3 regions of the Cellulomonas sp. CW35 genome follow, and region 2 is predicted to be linked to each of the others. Evidence: riboswitches for the same ligand, from Rfam matches in the RefSeq annotation. Region 2 holds a riboswitch; each other region holds the start of a gene.
The links. A riboswitch is a leader RNA that binds a small molecule or an ion and turns the genes downstream of it on or off. The one in region 2 is predicted to bind S-adenosylmethionine.
Positions count from the first base shown of each region.

Region 1: linked by a shared signal. The riboswitch ahead of ACT17Q_RS09250 (hypothetical protein) and the one ahead of ACT17Q_RS02705 (rhodanese-like domain-containing protein) in region 2 are both predicted to bind S-adenosylmethionine.
Region 3: linked by a shared signal. The riboswitch ahead of ACT17Q_RS15330 (methylenetetrahydrofolate reductase) and the one ahead of ACT17Q_RS02705 (rhodanese-like domain-containing protein) in region 2 are both predicted to bind S-adenosylmethionine.

Region 1 is NZ_CP199000.1:2,011,715-2,018,285, reverse strand. It holds gene sufC (Fe-S cluster assembly ATPase SufC) at 1-359, shown strand, start outside; gene ACT17Q_RS09265 (SufS family cysteine desulfurase) at 429-1,715, shown strand; gene sufU (Fe-S cluster assembly sulfur transfer protein SufU) at 1,764-2,240, shown strand; gene ACT17Q_RS09255 (metal-sulfur cluster assembly factor) at 2,237-2,566, shown strand; SAM riboswitch class IV at 2,670-2,787, shown strand; gene ACT17Q_RS09250 (hypothetical protein) at 2,798-3,562, shown strand; gene ACT17Q_RS09245 (NYN domain-containing protein) at 3,651-4,583, opposite strand; gene ypfJ (KPN_02809 family neutral zinc metallopeptidase) at 4,609-5,493, opposite strand; gene ACT17Q_RS09235 (energy-coupling factor transporter transmembrane component T) at 5,531-6,172, opposite strand; gene ACT17Q_RS09230 (energy-coupling factor ABC transporter ATP-binding protein) at 6,169-6,571, opposite strand, start outside.
Region 2 is NZ_CP199000.1:565,016-571,586, reverse strand. It holds gene ACT17Q_RS02715 (hypothetical protein) at 1-365, opposite strand, end outside; gene ACT17Q_RS02710 (aminotransferase class V-fold PLP-dependent enzyme) at 440-1,882, opposite strand; SAM riboswitch class IV at 1,922-2,035, opposite strand; SAM riboswitch class I at 2,154-2,252, shown strand; gene ACT17Q_RS02705 (rhodanese-like domain-containing protein) at 2,259-2,678, shown strand; gene ACT17Q_RS02700 (O-succinylhomoserine sulfhydrylase) at 2,675-3,928, shown strand; gene ACT17Q_RS02695 (hypothetical protein) at 4,032-4,565, opposite strand; gene ACT17Q_RS02690 (GNAT family N-acetyltransferase) at 4,763-5,749, opposite strand; gene purQ (phosphoribosylformylglycinamidine synthase subunit PurQ) at 5,753-6,448, opposite strand; gene purS (phosphoribosylformylglycinamidine synthase subunit PurS) at 6,445-6,571, opposite strand, start outside.
Region 3 is NZ_CP199000.1:3,369,338-3,375,908, reverse strand. It holds gene metE (5-methyltetrahydropteroyltriglutamate--homocysteine S-methyltransferase) at 1-1,760, opposite strand, end outside; gene ACT17Q_RS15330 (methylenetetrahydrofolate reductase) at 1,817-2,860, opposite strand; SAM riboswitch class I at 2,900-2,996, opposite strand; gene ACT17Q_RS15325 (hypothetical protein) at 3,118-3,303, opposite strand; gene ACT17Q_RS15320 (DNA-3-methyladenine glycosylase I) at 3,533-4,162, opposite strand; gene hrpA (ATP-dependent RNA helicase HrpA) at 4,673-6,571, opposite strand, start outside.

The DNA.
Region 1 (6,571 bases), 1.4 Mb from region 2:
TGCGCATGGACTCGACGTTCGCGGAGCGGTCCGTGAACGAGGGCTTCTCGGGCGGTGAGAAGAAGCGCCACGAGATCCTGCAGATGGAGCTGCTCAAGCCGCGTCTCGCGATCCTCGACGAGACCGACTCGGGCCTCGACGTCGACGCGCTGCGCATCGTGTCCGAGGGCGTCAACCGCGTCCGTTCGACGACCGACGTCGGCGTCCTGCTGATCACGCACTACACGCGCATCCTGCGCTACATCACGCCCGACTTCGTGCACGTCTTCGTCGACGGCCGCATCGCGGAGGAGGGCGGCCCGGAGCTCGCCGAGCGCCTCGAGAACGAGGGCTACGACCGGTTCCTGGTCAACTCCTGACCTCGTGCGGGTGCCGGGCCGCTGCCCGGCACCCGCGCACCCCACCCGTCCACGTCGAGGGGATCCGCAGTGAGCACCACCCTGGAGGCCGCCGAGCTCGCGGCGGTGCGGGCCGACTTCCCGCTGCTCGAGCGCACGCTGCGTGACGGCAAGCGGCTGGTCTACCTCGACTCGGGGGCCACGTCCCAGAAGCCCGACGTGGTCCTCGACGCCGAGCAGGACTTCTACCTGCAGCGCAACGCCGCGGTCCACCGCGGTGCGCACCAGCTCGCCGAGGAGGCGACCGAGGCGTTCGAGGACGCCCGGGCGCGCGTCGCGTCGTTCGTCGGGGTGTCGCCCGGCGAGCTCGTGTGGACGAGCAACGCGACCGCGGGCATCAACCTGGTCGCCTACGCGCTGTCGAACGCGACGGCGGGCCGCGGGGGAGCAGCGGCGCAGCGGTTCGCGCTGCGTCCCGGCGACGAGATCGTCGTCACCGAGGCCGAGCACCACGCGAACCTCGTGCCGTGGCAGGAGCTCGCGCTGCGCACGGGCGCGACGCTGCGGTGGATCGGCGTGGACGACGACGGGCGCCTGCGGACCGACGAGATCTCGAGCGTCGTCACCGACCGCACGCGCGTGCTGGCCTTCACGCACGCCTCCAACGTGACCGGCGCGATCACCGACGTGCCCGCGTTCGTCGCCCGCGCCCGCGAGGTGGGCGCGCTCACGGTGCTCGACGCGTGCCAGTCCGTGCCGCACCTGCCGGTCGACCTGCACGAGCTCGGCGTCGACTTCGCCGCGTTCTCGGGGCACAAGATGCTCGCGCCGACCGGCGTCGGCGCGCTCTACGGGCGACGTGAGCTGCTCGAGGCGATGCCGCCCGTCACGACGGGCGGCTCGATGGTCGAGGTCGTCACGATGACCGAGACCACGTACGCCCCGCCGCCGCAGCGGTTCGAGGCCGGCACGCAGATGGTCTCGCAGGCCGTCGCGATGGGCGCGGCCGCGACCTACCTGTCCGACCTCGGGATGGACGCCGTCGCCGCGCACGAGCACGACCTGGCGGGCCTGCTGCTCGACGCGGTGGCGTCCGTGCCGGGTGTGCGGGTGATCGGCCCGACCGACACCGCAGACCGGCTCGCCGCGGTGTCGTTCGTCGTCGACGGCGTGCACGCGCACGACGTGGGGCAGGTGCTCGACGACGCCGGCGTCGCGGTGCGCGTCGGCCACCACTGCGCACAGCCGCTGCACCGCCGGTTCGGCGTGGCCGCCACGGCACGCGCGACCGCCGCGGTGTACACCACCGACGAGGAGATCGCCGTGTTCCGGGAAGCGCTCGCGGGGGTCCGGGCGTTCTTCGGACTGACGGACTGACGGACTGACGGACTGACGGCGCCCCCGGCGCCACGAGAAGGGCGACGTATGAGCAGCTCGATGGAGCAGCTGTACCAGCAGGTGATCCTGGACCACGCGAAGTTCCCGCACGGGCGAGGGCTGGGCGAGGCGGCCGACGGCGCCCGCTCGGCGCAGTCGCACCAGGTGAACCCCACGTGCGGCGACGAGGTGACCCTGCAGGTCGACGTCGACGACGCCGGGGTGGTCCGCGGGCTGCGCTGGGAGGGGCAGGGCTGCTCGATCTCGCAGGCCTCGGTCTCGGTGCTGCACGACCTGGTGCTCGACCAGCCGCTGGGCACCGTCGACACGCTCGCCGCGTCGTTCCGCGACCTCATGCAGTCCAGGGGGCAGGGGCTCGACGACGACGATGCCGAGGAGGCGCTCGGCGACGCCGCCGCCTTCACGGGCGTCGGCAAGTACTCCGCACGCGTGAAGTGCGCCCTGCTCGGCTGGGTCGCGCTGAACGACGCACTCATCAAGACCGGATCCCGGGAGGACGCATGACCACCCCCAGCACTGGCTCACCGACGACCGTCGCGGACGTCGAGGAGGCGATGCGCGACGTGATCGACCCCGAGCTCGGGATCAACGTCGTCGACCTCGGCCTCGTGTACGGGGTCGCGCTCGAGCAGAACACCGCGGTGATCGACATGACGCTCACGTCGGCGGCGTGCCCGCTCACCGACGTCATCGAGGACCAGTCGGCGCAGGCGCTCGACGGCATCGTCGACGGCTTCCGCATCAACTGGGTCTGGATGCCGCCGTGGGGCCCGGAGAAGATCACCGAGGACGGTCGTGAGCAGATGCGGGCCCTCGGCTTCAACATCTGACACACCTCGCACGCGGGCGGTGGACGGCGGACTCGTCGTCCACCGCCCGCGTTCGTGTGACGTCCCTTGCTCGTGCGAGCCGGGCCGCGTTAGCGTCTCCCCAGGTCAAGAGCGATCAGCGAGACGCCCTCCGCGTGCTGGTCCGGCAACCGCGCAACCTCGCGCACGGTGCCCCGGAGGAAGACCGGCCCGGCGGCGACCGCCGCCGGGAAGTGCGAAGGGAGTACGCCCATGAGTGAGAAGTTCCTGCGCGCCGACGGTCTCGTCGAGCTGCGCCCCGCCCCCGCGGCGGTCGCGGAGGCGAGCCGGACCGGTGTCGACCTCGTCACCCGCGGGGAGCTGTGCACCGCGTGCCTGGTCGGCGACTGGGGTCTGTCGCTGCTGAGGGTCGCCAAGACGCTCTGCGACGACTGCACCTGGCTCGAGTCCGAGGTCTCGCGGCGGGCCGGAGCGGCACGCTCGCGTGCGGGTCGGACGGCCGGCGACGGGGTCGTGCAGCTCGCCGGGCTGTCCGACCCCGACGACGCGTCGTGGGCGCCCGTCCGCGCCGCGCTCCAGCTGCGCGACGCGCGCCTGACCGAGCTGCTCGACGACGCCGCGGCGTCGGGTATGGCGGTCGTCGAGCTGGACTCGGTGCGGGATCACGATCGCACCGTGCGAGCGGTCAGCCGGCAGGACGCTCTCCGGTCCGGTCTGCTCGACGACTCGGCGGAAGCACGAGTGCGTCTGTTCGCGGAGTGGCTGCGTCTGCTCGCTCCCGAGGACCACGCCGTGCGCGCCGACGTGCTGGCGGACGTCCCGGCGCTCGCGCACGCCCTGCGCGCGCACCAGGTGGGAGTGATTGCGGCCTCGGTCCGCGCTGACGTCGACCGGGTGGGCCGGGAGACGGCCCGAGCCCTCGCGACGGTGACGCGTGCGCCGCTCGCGCTGGGCGCCGTCGTGAGCCGTCTCGTTCGGGTCCGCCTGACCCGTTTCGCGCGCGCGGCCCGCGCGTAGCACCGACGCATCGCGTGGGTCCGGCTGACCTGCGTGGTGGGGGTCGCACTGGGCCGCGCCACGCAGGTCAGCCCGGCGCGGCGTGCGCTCAGCCCTTCTTCGACTTGGGGGCGCGCAGCCGGAGCCACCGCGCCTGGCCCTCCTCCCGGAGCTCGACCTGCCCCTGGCGTGAGCGCACGAAGTCCGTGAACGTCGCGAAGCCGAGCGCAGCCTCGTTGTACCGGGGGTCGAGCCGCTTCATCTGCTGCTTGACCGCCGACGCCTGGCTCCAGCCGTCGGCGTCCTTCGCGACCAGCCCGAGTGCGCGTGCGAGCAGCCGCGTCGCGACCGGACCGCTGATCGGCTGTGACGACGTCTCGGGCTCGGTGCGCGTCGCGGTCGTCGCCGTGCGCGGAGCGGTCGTCACGGGCGAGGCAGCAGCGTCGTCCGGGGCGCCCGTGACGACGGTGTCGTCGTCCTCTGCCTCGTCCGACTGCCGCACGGCCTCGTCGTAGTACTCGAACTCGTCGCACGCGGAGATCAGTGCCTTGCTGGTCCCGCCCGGCACGCCGACGCCGACGACCACGCGCCCGAGGCGCTTGCACCGCTGCGCGAGCGCAATGTAGTCGGAGTCGCCAGCCACGATCACGACGTGCGTGAGGTCGGTGAGACGGAACAGGTCCTCGAGCACGTCCACGGCGAGCCGGATGTCGGCGCCGTTCTTGGTACCGGACGCAGGGAAGAGCTGCGTGAGGTCGATCGCGCGGTCCACCAGCTGGCGCCGGTACGCCGCGTTGGCCGGCACCGACCAGTCGGCGTACGCGCGGGTCACGGCGAGCGTGCCGAACGACGACGCGTAGTCGAGGAGCGCGCTCACGTCGACCCGGGCGGCGTCGAGCCGAGGGGCGACGTCCTTACCGGCGTCACGCGCGTTGTCCTTGCGCCACGAGCCGTCACCGTGGAGCTGGTCGTAGCGGGAGATGACGATGTTGTCGAAGTCGAGATAGACGCCCACGCGGGCGGAGCTGTCGTCGGTGCTCATGCCCGGAGTCTGCCCGATGCGGGCGTCAGAGCGTGTCGGCGGCGAAGGTGTCGCACGCCGCGAGGTCGCGCTGCTGGTAGCCGGTGGTGAACCAGCGCTGGCGCTGCTCGCTCGAGCCGTGGGTCCACGAGTCGGGGTTCACACCGCCGCCCGACTGCTGCTGGATGTGGTCGTCGCCCACGGCTGCGGCCGCGTCGATCGCCTGCGCGAGCTCGTCGGCGGTGATGGGCTTGAGGTAGGTGACACCGGTGTCGGGGTCCTCGGTGGTCGCGGCGTTGCCGGCCCACATGCCCGCATAGCAGTCGGCCTGGAGCTCGACGCGCACGGAGTCCGACCCGGCGCCCGACCCGCGGCGGTCGGAGGAGTCGAACACGCCGGTGACGTTCTGGACGTGGTGGCCGTACTCGTGCGCGTAGACGTACATCTCGGCGAGCGGGCCGCCCTTCGCGCCGAACTGGCTGGTCAGCAGGTCGAAGAAGCCCAGGTCGAGGTAGATCGTCCGGTCCCCGGGGCAGTAGAACGGCCCGGACGACGACGACGCGTCGCCGCACGCGGTCCGCACCGCGGACGTGAACTCCACGGCCTCCGGGATGGTCGCGTCCGCCTTGCGCAGGGTGGGCGTCCAGTACGTGTCGAGGGAGTCGAGGGTCGCGGACAGGCGGCACGCGCGGTCGGTGTTGGCCTGCTCGGCCGTGCAGGCACCGACGGTGCCGTCCTGCCCGGGCTCGCCCCCGCCACCACCGAGGAGCGCGCCGGGGTCCACGTTGCCCCCGGACAGCAGCGTGATCGCGAGGATCACGAGCAACCCGAGACCGCCGACGCCGCCGCCGATCGCCATGCCACGCCCGCCGGCGGAGCGGCGCGACTGCACGCGTCCGCCGCCGAAGCTGCCACCCTCCTGGAACGTCACACCCGGGACGGTAGTCCGTGCACGGGCACCGCGCGATTCAGCCCTCGCCGATCCCGCGCGCGGCGAGCGCCTCGCCCGTCGCGCGTGCGTGGCCGACCATGCGCACCGCGGCCGGCACGACGAGCGCGCGCGGCGAGCGGGCGAGCCCGCGCGCCCGTGCGGCGTCGCGGGACTCGTGCGCGGCGTGCAGCAGGACGGGGACGGAGCGCAGCATGAGGCTCACCGCGAGCGCGACGGTCTGCGGGGGGAGGCCGACGTGCCGCAGCGGCCCGGCGGCACGGCGCAGCGCGTCGAGCAGGTCGTCGGCGCGCGTGGTCGCGGTGACGACGGTGGCGAGCAGGACGAGCGCGACGAGGTCGGCGGCGGTCTCGACGCCCGACGCCCAGCCGCGTGACCATGCCTGGTACCCGCCGACCAGGAGCGCGACGGCGCCGACGCGCACGAGGCCGCTGCGCGTGCGGTGCCACGAGAGTCTCGCGACGGCGTGGCTGGCGGCGGCGACGGCGAGCGCGACGAGCGCCGACGCGGCTCCGCGGACGACGAGGACGACGACGCCGGCCAGTGCGAGCGCCGCGAGCTTGCGGAGCGCGGGCGCCCGGTGCAGCACCGAGGTGCCCGGCTGGTGCATCCCGAGCGGGCCGGACCAGACGGGCCGCAGCGGCGTGCCGGGGCGGGTCACGGGACGTCGCCGGCGCGCACGGGGGACGACGCCATGAGGTCCCGGTACGCGGCGACGGCGGCGGACGGCTCGCCGTCGTGGACCACCCGGCCGTCGTCGACGACGAGGACGCGCTCGGCGTGCTGCGCGGCGTCCAGGTCGTGCGTGACGACCACGACCTGCTGCGGCAGGTCGGCGAGCAGGTCGTCGACCACCGCGCGCCAGCGCAGGTCGAGCAGCGTCGTCGGCTCGTCGCAGACCAGCACGTCGGGGTCGGTCGCGAGCACGGACGTGAGCGCGAGGAGCTGGCGCTGCCCGCCGGACAGCGCGTGCACGGGCAGGTCGGCGCGGTCCGCGAGCCCGACGCGCGCGAGTGCCGCACGGGCCCGGGCCTCGCGCTCGCGCGCGTCGGGCACGCTG
Region 2 (6,571 bases):
GGGCGCACGCCCACGGCCGCGAGCTGGCCGAGCCCGACGACGGCCGCGAGCGCGACGGACGAGCGGCGGCGGGCCTCGTCGGGGTCCTGCCCGAGCTCGACGAGCAGGTCGGCGAGGTAGTCGACGCGCCGCTGGGACACCCGTGCGACGACGTCTGAGACGCCCTCGGCGGCGGCCTCGACGTACAGGCGCGCGCAGTCGCGGCGCCGGCTCGCGACGGCCGTGAACAGGGCCTCGACGCGGTCCCGGGCGTCGCCGCGGCCGTCGCCGTCGACTCCCGCGCGGGCCTCGTCGCGGTCACGACGAACGTGCGCCTGCACAACCGGCGCGGCCGCCTCTACCTGCTGCCCGTGCGTGCGCTGCACCCGCACGTCGTGCGGAGCATGCTCGCGCGCGCCGCGCGCGTCCTGACTCCCTGACCTCTGCGGCGCCGCTCGGCTCAGTCGAGCGCAGGACCGCACGCCGCCGCGGCGGTCGCGGCCAGGTGGTCCAGGCCGTGCACCGCGAGCAGCGGACGCGTGTCGTCGACGACCGCCCAGCAGCCGTCCTCGACCGCGTACCGCGAGCGCGGCCCGTCCGTCACGTACGCGTGCAGCGCCGCGACCAGACGGTCGACGGCCTCGCTCGGCGTCCCGACCCCCACCGACGCGCGGATCGCACCGCCGCTCGCACCCAGGCGGGACAGCAGCGGGTGCGCGCAGAACCGGCCGTCACGCACACCGATGCCGTGCTCGGCCGCGAGGTACGCGGCGACCAGGCCGGGGTCGTGGTCCTCCACCGTGAACGTCACGACCCCCACGGGCTCCGCCGAGTCGGGCCAGATGCTCGCGACGCGCACACCCGGGACCCGCTCGAGCCCCGCGACGAGCCGGCCCCGCAACGCCCGCTCGTGCTCGACGAGCGCCCCGGCCGGCAGCGCCGCGAGCGCGTCGCACGCCTCCGCCAACGCGATCGCACCGATGACGTTCGGCGACCCGGCCTCGTGGCGCGCCGGGGCCGGCTGCCACACGGTCCGGTCGGCCCGCACGTCGCGCACCGCACCTCCCCCTGCGAGGTACGGCATGCCCGTGTCGAGCCAGTCGCGACGGCCGACGAGCGCGCCCGCGCCGAACGGCGCGTACGTCTTGTGGCCCGAGAACGCGACGTAGTCGGCGCCCGTGCGCGCGAGCGAGAAGCCGCGGTGCGGCACGAGCTGCGCACCGTCGACCGCGACCCGCGCACCCGCGGCGTGCGCGATCTCGACGACCCGCTCGACCGGCAGCGCCTCACCCGTGACGTTGGACGCGCCCGACACCGTGACCAGGGCGTACGCGCGCGCGGTGAGCTCCGCGCGCAGCGACTCGAGGGTCGCGGCGACGGTCTCGGCGATCGGCAGGATCGTCGTGCGACGGCCGTGCGGGTCGCTCGAGCGCAGCCACGGGAGCAGGTTCGCGTGGTGCTCCAGGTCGAGCACCAGCACCCGCTCACCGGTCGGGACGACCCCGGCGAGCAGGTTGAGCGAGTCGGTGGTGTTGCGGGTGATGATCGCGACGTCGTCCTCGCGCGCGTCGACGAACCGCGCGACCGCCTGCCGCGCGGACTCGTACAGCGCGGTCGACACCTGCGAGAGGTACCCCGCGCCGCGGTGCACCGACGCGTACAGCGGCAGCACCTCCGCGACCCGGTCGGCGACGGCCTGGAGCGCCGGTGCGCTGGCGGCGTAGTCGAGGTTCGCGTAGACGCGCTGCGTGCCGTCGACGAGCGGCACCGTGGTGCTGCCCCCGACCACGGGCAGGAGCGGCTGGACGGCGGACACGGTGGTCGCGCCCGTCGTCGTGCCGGTCGTCGTGCCGGACGTCGGGGCCGTCGTCGGACAGGACGTCGTCTCGGCCAGTACGGTCACGGGGGTACCTCCGTGGATCCGGGGACCCCGGGTCCGGGCATCCCGCGCTTGCCGGCACCGGTCGGTGCTCGGCCTGGTCGTCACCCGGGGCACCCCACCGCGGAGGAGGGTTGCCGGCCAGCGAGCCGGGGCTTCGCGCTGGCGCTCATGACCTGACCGAAAGGGTGGCGAGCCGAGCGAGCGGCTGTCAACGCGGACACCCGTCCGTCTCGCCACGCGGAACGCGTGTCCACGAGGTGGATGTGGCCGACGAATCGGCGTTACAGTCCTCGCACCATCCAGAGCGGCCGAGAGATCTGGCTCGACGACGCCGCAGCAACCCGCAGGCCCCGCGCCTGGCCGAGGGTGCTACCGCCAGGACCGATGGAGGAGCGACATGGCCGGACCCTACGCAGGCGACCTCACCCCGCAGCAGGCCTGGGACCTCGTGGCGTCCGACGAGCGTGCGCTGCTCGTCGACGTGCGCACCGAGGCCGAGTGGCAGCAGATCGGCGTCCCCGACGCCGCCGACACGGGCGGGCGCGCCGCGTTCGTGCAGTGGCTGACCCCGGTCGGCCCCAACCCCACGTTCCTCGACGAGCTCGCGGCGACCGGGCTCGAGCCCGGCGACGGCCGCCCCGTCGTGTTCCTGTGCCGGTCGGGCGTCCGCTCGGTCGCCGCCGCGCAGGCCGCGACCGCCGCGGGCTACGGCCCGGCCTACAACGTGCTGCGCGGGTTCGAGGGCGACGTCGGGCCCGACGGGCACCGCGGTCACTGGGGCTGGCGCGCCGAGGGCCTGCCCTGGCGGCAGGCGTGAGCCCGTACGCCCCCGGCCCCGGCGACTGGGACGCCCGGCGGGTCGACCGCTCGACGCTGCGCCCGGACACGCTCGCGGTGCGCGGCGGGCACGTCCGCTCGCAGTTCGGCGAGTTCGGCGAGGGGCTGTTCCTCACGCAGGGCTTCACCTACGACTCTGCGGGCCAGGCCGAGGCCGCCTTCGCGGGCGAGGTCGACCGGTTCCTGTACTCCCGCTACAACAACCCGACCGTGTCCACCTTCGAGGAGCGCCTGCGCCTGCTCGACGGCGCGCAGGCCTGCTACGCCACCGCGTCCGGCATGAGCGCGGTGTTCACGGCGCTCGCCGCGCTCGTCGGCTCGGGCTCGCGGATCGTCGCGGCCCGTGCGCTGTTCGGGTCGAGCGTCGTCATCTTCGACGAGATCCTCGCGAAGTGGGGCGTGCGCACCGAGTACGTCGACGGGCACGAGCTCACGCAGTGGGAGGCGGCGCTCGCCACCCCGGCCGACGTCGTGTTCTTCGAGACGCCGTCGAACCCGATGCAGGACCTCGTCGACATCGAGGCGGTCTCGCGCCTCGCGCACGCGGCCGGCGCGGTCGTCGTCGTCGACAACGTGTTCGCGACCCCCGTGTTCTCCCGCCCCCTCGACCTGGGCGCCGACGTGGTCGTGTACTCCGCGACCAAGCACATCGACGGGCAGGGCCGTGTCCTGGGCGGCGCGATCCTCGGCTCGGCGGACTTCGTGGGCGGGCCGGTGCAGACGCTCATCCGCAACACCGGGCCCTCGCTCTCGCCGTTCAACGCGTGGGTCCTGCTCAAGGGCCTCGAGACGCTGTCGATCCGCGTGCGGCACCAGGCCGCGTCCGCGCTGACGCTCGCGCGCTGGCTCGAGGAGCACCCGGCGGTCGAGTCCGTCCGCTACCCGTTCCTCGAGTCGCACCCGCAGCACGACCTCGCGCGGCGGCAGCAGACCGGCGGCGGGACGGTCGTGACGTTCACGCTGCGCACGCCCGAGGGCGCGACGCCGGAGCTCGCGAAGAAGACGACGTTCGGTGTGCTCGACGCCCTGCGCGTGGTCGACATCTCGAACAACCTGGGTGACGCGAAGTCGATCGTCACGCACCCGGCCACGACGACGCACCGCAAGCTCGGCCCCGAGGGGCGCGCCAGGGTCGGCATCGGTGAGGCCACGGTCCGCTTCTCGGTGGGTCTGGAGGACGTCGAAGACCTGCGCGACGACCTCGACCAGGCTCTCAGCACGCTGCGCTGACCCTCCGCCACCACCTCTCCGCTGGGGACCCCACCACCCCACCCGGCCGACGCCGGGGTTGCTCCGGCTCCGACGTCCCGGAACCGGAGCAACCGCGGGGTGGTCAGGTGAGCGTGCGGGCCAGGGCGGCGGCGTGGCGGCGCGAGCCGCCGACGAGCGCGAGCTCGACCCGGTCGACGCCCGCGCGGCGCGCGACGTGCGCCGCCTCGGCGGCGAGCGTGTCGAGCGGCGCGACGAGCATCGTCGCGTCCACGTGCCACGCGAGGTGGCTGAACGCCGCCGCGTAGGCGAGGTGGCCGCGACGACGAGCCGCGTCGTGCGCGTCGTCGGCGACGACCGTCTCGACCTCGAGCACGACGGTGACGTCGCTGCGCGGGCGGCCCAGCGCGGCCATCTCACCGTCGAGCATCGCGACGAGCGCGCGCACCGCCGCGTGCGTCGGCAGACCCGCACCGTGGCGGACGCGGATCACGTCGGCGCGGGCGGCCGCGAGGGCGAGCGTCGTGGGTACGAGCGTCGAGTCGTCGATGACGAACTCGGTGACGTGCCGCGGGGTGGCGGCGGCGAGCGCGACGGCGGCGGGCCGCGCGGGGGACGTCAGGTCAGGGGTGCGCACGTGCGCGAGGGGCTGAGCCACGGGAGGAGGTCCTCGGGTCGGACGGGGTGCGCGACGAGGGCCAGGGGGCCGCGGGCGCGCGCGAGCGTCAGCTCAGCGACAACACACCCGGACCGAGAACATGGCGGACAGGGTAACCACGGCGGCGCGGTTGTGACCACCCCGCGTCCACGATCCGGCAGCCGTCACCCCGGGACGTCACCACCGCCGCGTCGAGCTCAGCGGAGCGCGCGCCCGAACCAGAGGGTCAGGAAGTCGTCGGCGTGGTCGGTGTACGGGGGCACGGGCCGGTAGCCCGCGGACAGGTACAGGGTCACGGCCTCGGGCTGACGGATGCCGGTCGCGAGCACGGTGCTCGTGAACCCGCGGGCGAGCGCGTCGTCGTGCGCGGCGGCGAGCAGCGTCCGCGCCACGCCGGCCCCGCGCGCCGCGTCGCTCACGAACATCTTCTTGAGCTCGGCGCTCCCGTCCGGCTGACCGGGGCGCGGCGCCCGCAGGGACAGGCAGCCCACCGGCACCCCCGCGACCCGCGCCAGCCAGGTGGTGAGCACGCCGACGCCCTGGCGGGCGTCGTCGGACGCGAAGCCGAGGTCGGGCGCGTCGGGGACCAGCTCCGGGTAGCGCTCGACGTTGAACGCCCACATCGCGCGCCGCAACCCCCGCGCCTCGTCGTGGTCCCAGGGCACGGTCTCGAGCGCGACGTCCGCGGCACCGGTGGAGCGCCGCGACGAGGTGCGGGGGCCCGCGGGGACGTCCTTGGCGAAGCAGCGCGAGAGCGGCTCGTCGGCGTACTCGGCGTAGTTCGGGATCGAGCGGTACCCCAGCGAGAGGTACAGGCCGATCGCCTCGGGCTGCAGGACGCCGGTCTCGAGGACCAGCCGCGTGCAGCCGTGCGCGGGTGCGAGCCGCTCGAGCTCGAGCATGACCCGCCGCGCGTGGCCACGCCCGCGTGCCCGCGGCGCGGTGTACAGGCGCTTGACCTCGCCCACGCCCGCGCCGAGGTCTCCGGACGCGTCGCGCAGCGCGACGCACGCGACCGGCTCGTCGCCGTCCCGCAGGACGACCATCGCGACGATCCCGTCACCGGTCATCGTGTGGCCGGTGTCGTCGTCGCCGTACCGGTCGCGCAGCTCGGCCTGCTGGGCGGTGCGCAGCGTGGCGGCGGCCGGGTCGTCCCAGTGGACGAGGTCGAGCGCGACCGTCATGCGTCAGCCGACGAGCGCGTGCAGCACCGAGGTGAAGAACCGCAGGCCGTCCGTGCCGCTGCGCGGCCCCTTCGCGCCGTCCGGCCCGAAGCCCGCCTCGACGGCGTGCTCGGGGTGCGGCATGAGCCCGACGACGTTGCCGCGCGCGTTGCTGATGCCCGCGATGCCGCGCCGCGACCCGTTCGGGTTGTGGTCCTGGTAGCGGAACACCACCCGACCCTCGCCCTCGAGCTCGTCGAGCGTGCGCTCGTCGGCGACGTACTGGCCGTCCTGGTTCTTCAGCGGGATCGTGATCCGCTCGCCGAGCGTGTAGTCGCGGGTCCAGGCGGTGTCGACGTTGTCGACCGACAGCACCTGCTCGCGGCACACGAAGTGCAGGTGGTCGTTCTTGATCATCGACCCGGGCAGCAGGTGCGCCTCGGTGAGGACCTGGAAGCCGTTGCAGATGCCGAGCACCGGCAGCCCGCCGTGCGCCGCGTCGACGATCTCGGTCATGACCGGTGCGAACCGGCTGATCGCACCGGCGCGCAGGTAGTCACCGTACGAGAACCCGCCGGGCAGCACCACGGCGTCCACGCCGTGCAGGTCCGCGTCCGCGTGCCACAGCGCGACGGGCTCGGCACCCGCGAGGCGCACCGCCCGCGCGGCGTCGCGGTCGTCGAGCGTCCCCGGGAAGGTGACGACGCCGATGCGGGTCACGCCGGGACCTGCTCGTCGGCGTAGACCGCGACGACGTCCTCGATCACGGGGTTCGACAGGACCTGCTCGCCGGCCTCACGTGCCGCGGCGAGCACCTCGTCGGTGACGTCGCCGTCGACCTCG
Region 3 (6,571 bases), 820 kb from region 2:
CGCACGAAGCTCCACGCGAGGATCGTCACCGGGCCCGTGAGCATGCCCTTGACCGGCTTGCTCGTGAGCGACTGCGTGTACGTCGTCCAGTCGACCGTGATCGGCTTCGGCCGCGACACGTCGCCCCACAGGATCGACGGGCGCGTGCAGCGCGAGCCGTACGACTGCACCCAGCCGTTCTCCGTGACCGCGAAGCCGTCGAGGTTCTCCGCGAAGTACTGCACCATGTCGTTGCGCTCGGGCTCGCCGTGCACCAGCACGTCCAGACCGATCCGCTCCTGCAGCTCCACGACGCGGCGGATCTCCGCCTTCATCTCCTCGACGTACTGCTCGTCGGTCAGCTCGCCCTTGCCGTGCGCCGCGCGGGCCTTACGGATCTCGGGCGTCTGCGGGAACGAGCCGATGGTGGTCGTCGGCAGCGGCGGGAGGTTCAGTCGCTGCGCCTGGGCCTCCTTGCGCTCGTCGAACGAGCCGCGCGCGAACGCGTCGTCGGACAGGCCGCCCGTGCGCTCGCGCACCTCGGGACGCACCACCCCCGGCGCGCTGCGGCGCGACGCGACCGCGTCGGACGCCTCGAGCAGCTGCTCGTGGATCGCCTCGCGGCCCTCGGACAGGCCCTCCGCGAGGGTGACGACCTCCGCGACCTTCTGGTCCGCGAACGCGAGCCACGAGCGCAGCGTCGGGTCCAGGTTCGGCTCGTCCGCCGTGTCGTGCGGCACGTGGAACAGCGACGTCGACGTGCCGACCGCGACCGCGCCCGCACCGATGACCTCGAGCTGCTCGAGCACCTGCAGCTTGGCGTCCAGGTCCGCGCGCCAGATGTTGTGACCGTCGACGACGCCCGCGACGAGCGTCTTCGACTCCAGGCCCGGGACCGCCTCGGTGGGCGCCGTGCCCTTGACCAGGTCCAGCCCGATCGCCTCGACGTCGGTGCCCGCGAGCACCGGGAGCGCGGCGCCCAGGTCCCCGTACGGGGCGGCGACGAACAGCGCGGGACGCTGCGGGCGCGCGAGCTCGGTCGCGAGCACGCGGTACGCGTCCGCGGTCGCCGCGAGCAGACGCTCGACCGGCACGTCGATGCTCTCCGAGACGAGCGCGGGCTCGTCGAGCTGCACCCACGTGGCCCCCGCCGCCGCGAGGTCGCGCAGCAGGTCCGCGTACACGGGCAGCAGGTCGTGCAGCCGGTCGATCGGCGCGAAATCCGCGGGCGCACCCTCGGTCGCCTTCGCGAGCGCCAGGTACGTCACCGGGCCGACGATCACCGGGCGGGTCAGGACGCCGTCGGCGAGCGCCTCGACGAACTCCGCGACCGGGCGCGTGCCGACGTACGAGAATGTCGTCTCCGGGCCGATCTCCGGGACGAGGTAGTGGTAGTTGGTGTCGAACCACTTGGTCATCTCGAGCGGCAGGTCGTCGCCACGGCCGCGCGCGACCGTCGAGTACGCCGCGAGGTCGAGCGTGCCGTCCTCACCGACGAGGTCCGCGAAGCGCGCGGGGATCGCGCCGACGACCGCGGTCGCGTCGAGCACCTGGTCGTAGAAGGAGAACGCGCTCGGGATCGCGGCCGTGTCCTTCGGCAGGCCGAGCTCGACGAGGCGCTCGCGCGTCCGGCGGCGCAGCGCCGCGGCGGTCGCCTCGACCTCGTCGGCCGTGGACCTCCCGGCCCAGAAGGCCTCCACGGCCTTCTTGAGCTCGCGGCGCGGCCCGATGCGCGGGTAGCCGAGCACGGAGCCGGTCGGGAACTGCGGGGTCTCGCTCATGGGGTCCAGCCTTCGTGTCGTGGTGGTGCGGGGTTCGGGGGACGTGGGCGCCGACCTCAGCGTGTCGAGCCGTCCAGCTGCGCGCCCTCGAGCAGGTCGAGCGCGGCCTCGTGCTTGTTGTACGTGTAGAGGTGCACGCCGGGTGCGCCGCCGTCGAGGACGCCCTTGACGAGGTCGACACCCGCGCGGGTGCCGATGCGGTGCGCCGCCGACGCGTCGTCCGCGGAGCCGAGCGCGTCGAGCAGGTCGCGCGGCACCGGGACACCCGTGAGCTCCTGCGTGCGCAGCAGCCGGGCCGGGTCGGTCAACGGGATGATCCCGGGGATGATCGGGATGACCACGCCCGCCGCGCGCGCCTCGGCCACCAGGCCCAGGTACGACTCGGCGTCGTAGAACACCTGCGTGATCGCGAAGTCCGCACCCGCCTCCTGCTTGGCGAGCAGCGACGCGACGTCCTGCGCGCGCGTGCCGCCCGTCGCCGCGTTGCCGCGCGGGAACGCCGCGACCGCGACCGACAGCGGCCGCACCCGCGCACGCACGGCCTGCGCCGGGCTCGCACCGCAGCGGCGGGACTCGATGTCCCGCAGCAGACCGACGAGCGCGCTCGCGGTCTCCAGGCCGTCCGGGTGGGCCTGCCAGTCGGCCTGGCCCGCGGGGGGGTCGCCGCGCAGCGCCAGGAACGAGCGCACGCCCTCGTCGAGGAACTCCTCGACGATCGTCGTGATCTCCTCGCGGCTCGTGCCCACGCACGTGAGGTGCGCGATCGGGGACAGCGACGTCTCGCGCAGCAGCCGCGAGACGAACGCGCGCGACGTCTCGCGCGTCTTGCCCGACGCGCCGTACGTGACCGAGACGAAGTCCGGGTGCACGGCCTCGAGCTGGCGCACGGTCTCCCACAGGCGCGGCGCGGCCTGCGGGTTGCGCGGCGGGAAGAACTCGAACGAGAGCGTCGGGCGGTCGAGCGTGCCGAGCGGCCGCGGGTCGGCGGCCACGTGCGCGCCGGTCGGGACGCCGGGGCGCGTCGCGCTGCTCGCACCGTCGGCGCGCGCGTCGTCGAGCCGCGGCTGCGCCGCGGGCGGGTTCACGGTCGCCGCGCTCACGCCGGCGGGCCGTTCAGACACTGGGTCTGCGACATGTCCACTCCATCGGTCCTGGCGGAAGCACCCACACCCTCGTCGCGGAGGGGGGTTGCTGCGGCGTCGACGAGCCAGGTCTCTCGGCCGCTCTGGATGGTTGGCGTGATCGTAGGCCGGGAGCCCACATGCTGACCACGACTTCTCACGTTGCGAGACGGGCGGGCCGCCCAGCGGACGCGTCGCCGGAGAGTCGCAGATCAGGCGGAAGGACGCTCCGCGGGTCAGGCCAGCGGACGCGGGCGCTGGTGCGGGATCTCGCCCCACGGCTGGGTGCCCGTCACCGTCGACAGCAGACCGGCCTCGACCGCTTGCAGGACCTGCGCGTCCGGCGGGACCGACCCGCCCAGCGCCTCCCGCGCACCGCGGACGGCGTCCAGGCCGCCGTCGTGGTCGGGCATCTCGGTCATGCGCAGGACTGTAACCGCCGTGCACGATCAGGCGAAGTCCCCACAGCCGGATCACCCGAGAAGAGCACGTCCCGGGTTCATCCGAGCGGGCGGCACCGGGACGGCCGGACGCCGCGGGTAATCGCGTGACCCGTCCCGGCCGACGTGCGCTGACCTGCGGATCTGCTCTCGCGCCGGGTCACCCGAACGCCACGACCCACCGCATCCGTCTCCGCAGCCGCCGGGGACTTCACCCACGCACCGACGGGCAGGTCGCCAGGTGGTCGTCGACGAGCCCGCACGCCTGCATCGCCGCGTACGCCGTCGTCGGTCCGACGAACCGGAAGCCGAGCGACTTGAGCTCGCGCGCGAGCGCGCGGGACTCGGGCGTCACCGCCGGCACGTCCGCCCACGAGGCCGGGCGCACGTGCTGCGTGCGGTCCGGCGCGAACGACCAGAACAACGCGTCGAGCGTGCGGCCGGAGGCGTGCAGCGCGAGCAGGGCGCGCGCGTTGGCGACGGTCGCCTCGATCTTCTGGCGGTTGCGCACGATCCCCGCGTCCGCGAGGAGCCGCTCGACGTCGTGCTCGTCGTACTCCGCGACCACCCGCGGGTCGAACCCCGCGAACGCCGCACGGAACGACTCGCGCTTGCGCAGCACGGTGATCCACGAGAGCCCCGACTGGAAGCCCTCGAGCGCGATCCGCTCGAACAGCGCCTCCTCGCCGTGTACCGGGACACCCCACTCCTCGTCGTGGTAGCGCTCGTACAGCGGGTCCCCGTCCCCGAAGCACCGCCCCGTCACGGGCGCCGGAGCGGTCACGGGCGCCGGAGCGGTCACGGCCGCCAGCGGGGTGTCGGCCGTCACGGTGTCGTCCATGCGGTTGAGTCTGCCGTCTCCCGCCCACGCGCGGCAGACCTCGCGCGCCCACTGTGGACGCCAGGCCGTCAGCCGAACCCCGTTCCCCCCCGTCGGCCCGGTCCCGCTCCGCAACCCCGACGTCGTGGGTGCTACGGCTCAGACGCGCCGTTCCCGTAGCATCCGCGGGGGCGACGACCGGCCACCTCGGCCATGTGCCGGGCTGGTCGCTGTCGAGATCCCCGAGCCAGGAGACACGCGGTGGCTGGGTCGAGACCGTGGTTGCTCGCGGTATGCGCGCGCGAACCCGGAGCAACCACGGGGTGGGCGGGAGTGGGTTCGCCGAGGGGGCTTGACCCCGTGAGGTGGACACGCTGATTCCGAGGTTGTCTCGGAGGGAGCGAGAAGATCTGGTCGTGGGGTGTGGGCGCCCACCGCGGCGTCGGCGCTTCTCGGGGACGACGACCTTGACGCCCTGTCCGCGATCACCGCGTCCAGCTCCGATCGGCGGGTTCTCGTGATCCGCTGGGGTTAGGTCAGGGTGGTGAGCTGTTTGCGGACGCGCTGGGCCGAGATCGGGGTCGGGGTGCCGAGCTGCTGCGCGAACAGGCTCACGCGCAGCTCCTCGAGCTGCCAGCGGACCATCGCGACCTGCGCGCGGTCCGCCCCGGACGCAGCCGCGAGCGCGTTCTCCAGGTCGTGCACCTGCCACGCCAGGTCGGCGTCGCGCGCGGGGTTCTCGGCGGCCTTGCCCAGCCGGTACCGCGCAGCACGCAGGTAGCGCACCAGGTGCATCAGGCGGTCCGCGCCGGTCTCGACGACGAATCCCGCGTGGACCAGTCGCGCCGACTGCTCGCGCACGTCGGACGCGGTGGCCAGCAGCGCGAGGCTCGAGGTCCCCTTGAGCTCTACCTCGAGCTCGCGCCACGCGGTGAGCACCTGGACGAGCACGCCGACGAGCGCGTGCACCCGGTCCTCGAGCCGGTCGCGCAGGAACGCGCGCAGCGCGGCGTAGTCCTCGGGCGTCCGGATGTCCGCGGGGGTGCGGCCCGCCTCGGCGGGGCGCGTGCGCAGGTGCTCGTCGACGAGCGCGTCGACCGCGGCGAGCTGCACGTCCTCGACGAGCGCCTCGCGGCTCGGGTACGGGTTGGCGGCCAGCGCGAGCGCCTGGGCACCCGTCCAGCGGGACGTCACGCGGGCCGGGGCGAGCCCGACGTCGAGCAGCAGCAGCCGGCGCAGGCCTGCGCGCGCGGCGGCGGGGCGCGCGGACGCGTCGGCGAGCGTGCGCACCGAGACGCTCGTGCGCTCGTCGACCAGGGTCGGGTAGGCGCGCACGACGGTCGCGCCCGAGCGCACCTCGACGACCTCGGGGAGCGTGAGGTCGGCGGGCCACGTCGTCAGGCCCGCGCGCGACACGGACTCGGCGACCGGCCCCGACGAGCCGTCCCTCGCGTGCCGCGACTCGGAGGCACCCGCGTCCGACCAGCGGGCATCGCCGCGGTCCGGGCGCGCGCGCGGACCAGGCCGCGCGGGCTCGTCGGCCGCCAGCCCCGCCTCCCGCATGGCCTGCCGCAGCGCGGCCTTCACGGCGGTGTCGACCGCGTCCTGCGCGCGGTCCGCGAGCCGGTGCTGCAGCGCCGCGAGGTCCTTGCCCTCGTCGACCACTCCGCCACGGTCCCCGACCACGCGGAACGTCATGCGCAGGTGCGCGGGCAGGCGGTCGTCGTCGAACGCGTCGGCGGGGACGTCCACGTCGCGCACGGCCCGGACGGCGGAGCGGAACGCGTCGTGGAACGACGGCGCGGCGTCGCCCGCGCGCACGGTGTCGGCCCAGGTCGCGGTGTTCTCGCGCAGCCAGGCGGCCACCGCGCGGCCGACGTCGGGTGCGGGGACGAGCTGCACGCGCACTGGCTTGGGCAGCGCGCGGATCGTCGCGACGACGAGCTCGTCGAGCAGCCCCGGCACCATCCAGCCGAAGCCGTCGGGCGTCAGGCGCGGCAGCTGGGGGAGCGGGATGTGCACGGTGACGCCGTCGGCCTCGGTGCCGGGCTCGAACTGGTAGGTCAGCGGGAGCGACAGGTCGCCCTGCGGCCAGCGCGACGGGAACGAGGACTCGTCGATCGCGTCCGCGTCGGACGAGACGAGCAGCTCACGGGAGTACGTCAGCAGGTCGGGGTCGCGGCGCCGCGCGGTCTTCCACCACTGGTCGAAGTGCCGGGCGGAGACGACGTCCGCGGGGACCCGCTCGTCGTAGAAGTCGAACAGGGCGTCCTCGTCGGCCAGCAGGTCCGCGCGGCGGGCGCGCGCCGCCAGCTCGGAGGCCTCCGCGAGCAGCCGCCGGTTCTCGTGGAAGAACTGGTGGTGCGTGGTCCACTCACCCTGCACGAGCGCGTGCCGCAGGAACAGCTCGCGCGCGGCCTCCGGGTCGAC